2 regions of the Lysinibacillus sp. FSL L8-0312 genome follow, and region 2 is predicted to be linked to the other one. Evidence: riboswitches for the same ligand, from Rfam matches in the RefSeq annotation. Region 2 holds a riboswitch; the other holds the start of a gene.
What was found. Region 2 has a riboswitch for glycine ahead of MHI22_RS07305 (amino acid permease). Riboswitches for the same ligand answer to the same signal wherever they lie in the genome.
Positions count from the first base shown of each region.

Region 1: it holds a riboswitch for glycine, as region 2 does, so the genes downstream of both, gcvT (glycine cleavage system aminomethyltransferase GcvT) here and MHI22_RS07305 (amino acid permease) in region 2, are expected to answer to the same signal.

Region 1 is NZ_JBBOOV010000001.1:1,546,414-1,548,830, forward strand. Features, by position in the region: gene gcvPA (aminomethyl-transferring glycine dehydrogenase subunit GcvPA) at 1-210, opposite strand, end outside; gene gcvT (glycine cleavage system aminomethyltransferase GcvT) at 236-1,339, opposite strand; glycine riboswitch at 1,601-1,693, opposite strand; gene MHI22_RS07900 (shikimate kinase) at 1,838-2,353, opposite strand.
Region 2 is NZ_JBBOOV010000001.1:1,432,298-1,434,714, reverse strand. Features, by position in the region: gene MHI22_RS07305 (amino acid permease) at 1-1,063, opposite strand, end outside; glycine riboswitch at 1,228-1,304, opposite strand; gene MHI22_RS07300 (rhodanese-like domain-containing protein) at 1,877-2,263, opposite strand.

The DNA.
Region 1 (2,417 bases), 110 kb from region 2:
ATTAGCATTTGTGTCCTTATTTTTTGCAGAGAGTGCTGTTAATTCTTTTAATAAAGCAGATTCTGATTTTGCTTCCTTAATATCATAAAGGCCTTTAAAACGGACTTTCTCAGGAATATCCCCGAATAATTCATCAACTGAGGATACACCGATTACGTCTAACATTTCTTTTTGATCTTGCTCCGTCATTGGTAAATAACGATGTTTCATAAATGTAGGTCCCTCTTTTCAACTATTATTTTGAACGCTTGTAAAACGGTGTTTCTACTGTTATTACCTTTAAGTGTTTCCCACGAATTTCGATTTCTAGCTCAGTTCCGATTGTTGCGAATTGACTGTCAATTAAAGCGTGACCAACATTACGTTTAGATGAAGGAAGCTGTGTACCCGTTGTCACTTCACCGATTTCCTTACCGTCCTTGAACACTTTGTAGCCATGACGTGGAATGCCTTTATCAATCATTTCAATGCCTACCAATTTGCGTGTAAGACCATTTTCCTTCTGCGCTACTAATGCTTCATGACCAATGAAGTCTTCTTTATTTAATTTCACAGCAAAGCCAATCCCAGCCTCAAGTGGAGAAATTGTTGCCGATAGCTCTTGACCGTATAATGGTAGCCCTGCTTCAAAACGTAGTGTATCGCGGCATCCTAAACCTGCCGGTACTACGCCTTTATCATGACCAGCATCTAAAATTTTACCCCATAGTGCTTTAATATCTTCTGGAGCACCGTAAAGTTCAAAGCCATCTTCTCCTGTATAGCCACTACGAGAAACTAATACTTGATGACCCGCAACTTCAACGCCCTCTTGGAAGCGGAAAAATTTAATGGCACGAACATCAGTCGAAGTAAGGGATTGAAGAACTTCCTCTGCTAATGGTCCTTGAAGAGCAATTTGTGCATAAGCATCGGACTGGTTATCAATCGTCACATCATATTGATGTTGATTTTCCATCATCCAATCATAGTCTTTTTCAATATTGGCTGCATTGACACATAATAAATAGTGATTATCAGCTAATTTATACGTTAATAAATCGTCAACAACGCCTCCATCTTCATAACACATGGCTGTGTATTGCGCTTGGCCATTAACAATTTTAGATACATCATTTGATAAAAGATTTTGTAAAAAACCTAATGCATCGGGACCTGTTACTAAAATTTCTCCCATATGTGATACATCAAATAAGCCTGCACGATGACGCACTGCATCATGTTCTTCTTTAATGGAAGTAAATTGAACAGGTAGTTCCCAGCCACCGAAGTCTACTGTTTTTGCACCGTATTTCGCGTATTCTTCAAATAGAGGTGTACGTTTTAATTCATTCGTCATTCTTTTTTGCCCCCTTATTGTTCGTTACATTTTTACTGGTAGTAGTTCGTCTGCTTTTGTATTAGTACAGTCAGTGCGTATCGTTTCCAATCTTTAAAGCACCTGTGGACATAAAAAAAGACAGACGAACCCCTTTTCGGGATTCTCTGTCCTTGCACCTGAAAGTTACACCAGACTGGCTCGCAAGTTTTCACACTGCCAATCAGCCGGCTTTCCCCTTTGGTGGCTGTTATTGTTATACTACAGCTCTCTCCAGAGTTGCGTCTTGTACGAGTCCTTTTACCTGAGAGATTCATAGCCATTTACTACTTGCTCCTTCGGTGGCGTCTACACGCGCTCTCCCCGCACAATCATCCGCCCAAGATAGTTCTTGGTACTATTTAGTAGTCAATGAACATTTAGTTACTTATTTGTCTATATCCTAACATTAAATGCATTGAAAAGGCAATCATTTTTTAAAAGATAATAAAACACGAACATAATTTATCAATAATACAATCATCGTTCGTTTTTTAATCTTTTCACTTGAAATACTAAATACTCTAGAATATGACGGATAGTTCTACCTTCTGTCAATACTTGGATATGTCCTACCTCACGGTAAAACTTCCTTCTGTAATGATACAGGCTTTCTAGCTCTTCCTTTGTAGAGCTCTGTACAATGGGTCTGTTTGGATCATGCTGTATTCGTTTATAAATATCTTCAAAAGACGCATCTAAAAAAAACACTAATCCACTACGTCTCATAATTTTTCGATTCTCAGCATTAATGGCAACGCCACCCCCTGTAGAAATAATACAAGCCTCATCTCTGAAATTTTTCAAAAATTCTGTTTCTATTTCTCGAAAATGGGCCTCTCCGTATTTTTCAAAAATCTGTGGAATTGTCATTCCCTGCTGGCGCACAATCTCACGATCCATATCATAATATGGCATCTTTAATAAATAACTTAAACGTCTTCCTAACGCACTTTTCCCACTGCCCATAAAGCCAACTAAATATATTTTTCGCAATTCGGATCACCTTCTTATAACTACGATTCTACACTGTCTGACAAAATTTGTCCTAATAAATTTA
Region 2 (2,417 bases):
AGGCATTTTCTGGCATCAGCTTACTTAACAATGCACCTATTGATACAACAATAGCTGAAATAACGAGCGCATTACTTGGCACACTGTTTTTGTTGAGCTTGGCAAATGTAGGTGATGCTTGTTTATTTTTTCCAAGATTAAAGAGCATCCGACTTGTTGAAAATAAACCACTGTTACCTGCTGAAGCGGCTGAAGTGAGTACAACAAAATTTATAATACCGGCAGCAATCGGAATACCAGCCAGTGTAAATACTTGTACAAAAGGACTGCTTGAGGCAGACATTTCATACCATGGATTGATACATAAAATCACAAACAATGCACCTACATAAAAGAGTAAAATACGAAATGGAATTTTATTAATGGCGGAGGGAATATTTTTTTGAGGATCTGCTGTCTCAGCTGCTGAAACCCCCACTAATTCCACGCCAACAAAAGCAAATACAACCATTTGGAAAGCCATTAAAAAGCCGTACATTCCATTTGGAAATAGACCACCGTGTGCCCAAAGATTTTCCACTGCTACCGTTCCTGAGCTAGTTTGAAAGCCTGTTACAATCATAATCAGTCCGATGATGATAAGAACCACAATCGTAATCACTTTAATGATGGCAAACCAAAATTCCAATTCACCAAAAAGTTTAACAGTTAATAAATTGAGTAGTAATAACAAGATTAAGCAACCAATGGCTGGCATCCATTGGGGAATATCAAACCAATATTGTGTATAAACCCCCACCGCGATAATGTCCGCCATAGCTGTCATAATCCAACAGAACCAATATGTCCAACCTGTCACATAACCTGCCCACGGGCCTATGTATTCGGATGCAAAATCCGTAAATGATGTATAGCCTGCATTGGATAATAGCAGCTCACCTAATGCACGCATCACAAAAAATAAGGCGGTACCGACAATTAAGTAGGCAAGGATGATAGAAGGGCCTGCAAGGGCAATGGCTTTGCCAGAGCCTAAAAATAAACCCGTCCCAATTGTTCCACCAATGGCAATAAGCTGCACATGGCGATTTTTTAAATCTCGTTTTAATTGTTGCTGTTCCACGTTAATCCCCCTCAAAGATACATAAAAAACTATGACTGGAAAAACAAAAAGAGACTAGTTGTGACACTAGTCTCGGAAAAACGTCAGAATAACAAATACCATTTAGTCACGAATGTTACACGAAATAGATGAACTATTCGTGTGACATCGCTAATAAAAGCTGATATTACTCCTCTGTCCTTTTGCCTGAGATAGTGAACCCTTCGGCGACGCACATGGCGCTCTCTCCAGAACTGCTCCTGCTATAGTTTAATCCATAGCATTCATAGCTTATTAACTTCATAATCAATTATTATTGTAAGATATTATACATCCTATCAGTGCTCGTCCCATTATTCAATAATAAATTCTGACTATTTTCAGAAAAATAGCAGAATAGGACGCAATATGCTAAATCTCTAACGAAAAATAGTATTTTTGAACATACAAAATATTTGATGGGATGCCATTTAAAATGAGGTGAAAATGAATCAGTGTCGTGGAAGATTTGCATAAAGATAGTGTTGGCGTGGTTGATTTTGTAGGGAGCTCACTCCTAACGTGTAGAAGGGGGCTATGGGGGAACCGATTCCTAAGTGACATTAATTCGCTCAAAGAACGGATCATTTACAGTCAGGAATTGTTAGTAAGAATGAGCTATATATTTTGTCTCTCGTCGCTATCCTTTTTTCTGTCCAATGCATGATTAGAGACTTGGTGAACAAAAAGCTAGTACTTAATCATTTGCAATAGATATAATATAGTAGAAACTCTGAATTTTTTAAAAAAGAAGCCGTCTCATAGTTCTTTGAGACGGCTTTTGTCATGTAGACATTAATATTTTTTTGCTTTTATTTTACCTGTCCAAGTTTTGAATCCACCTTGAAGTTGGTAAATTTGGTTGTACCCACGTTTTTTAAGAAATAGTGCAGCACGTGAGCTACGGCCTGTATTTTGACAGTATAGATATACTGGTAAATCTGGGCGGATTTCTTTATAACGTTGACGTAGTGTTGTGGAAGGAACATTTCGTGCACCAAGAATATGACCAGCATCAAATTCTTTTTGTTCACGTACATCGATTAGCTGGGCTTTACGATAGCCTTCTATGAATTGCTCTTGTGTTAAGTTGGTTACGGCTTTTTTGAGTCGTAGTGCATTAATACCGATATATGCAATTATGACTACTAAAACGACACCGATTGTGATAAGTATGTCCAAGATTTTCTTACCCCTTTCTATCTTCTCTATTATTATAAAAGATGCGCTAGCGATAGTCCAATGAGTTTGATAAAATTAACTAGGTTGTGGCGAATTCGGCTATATCATTACGAAAGTACATCGTTAGCAACTTACACTGTAGCTAATTTTTGAG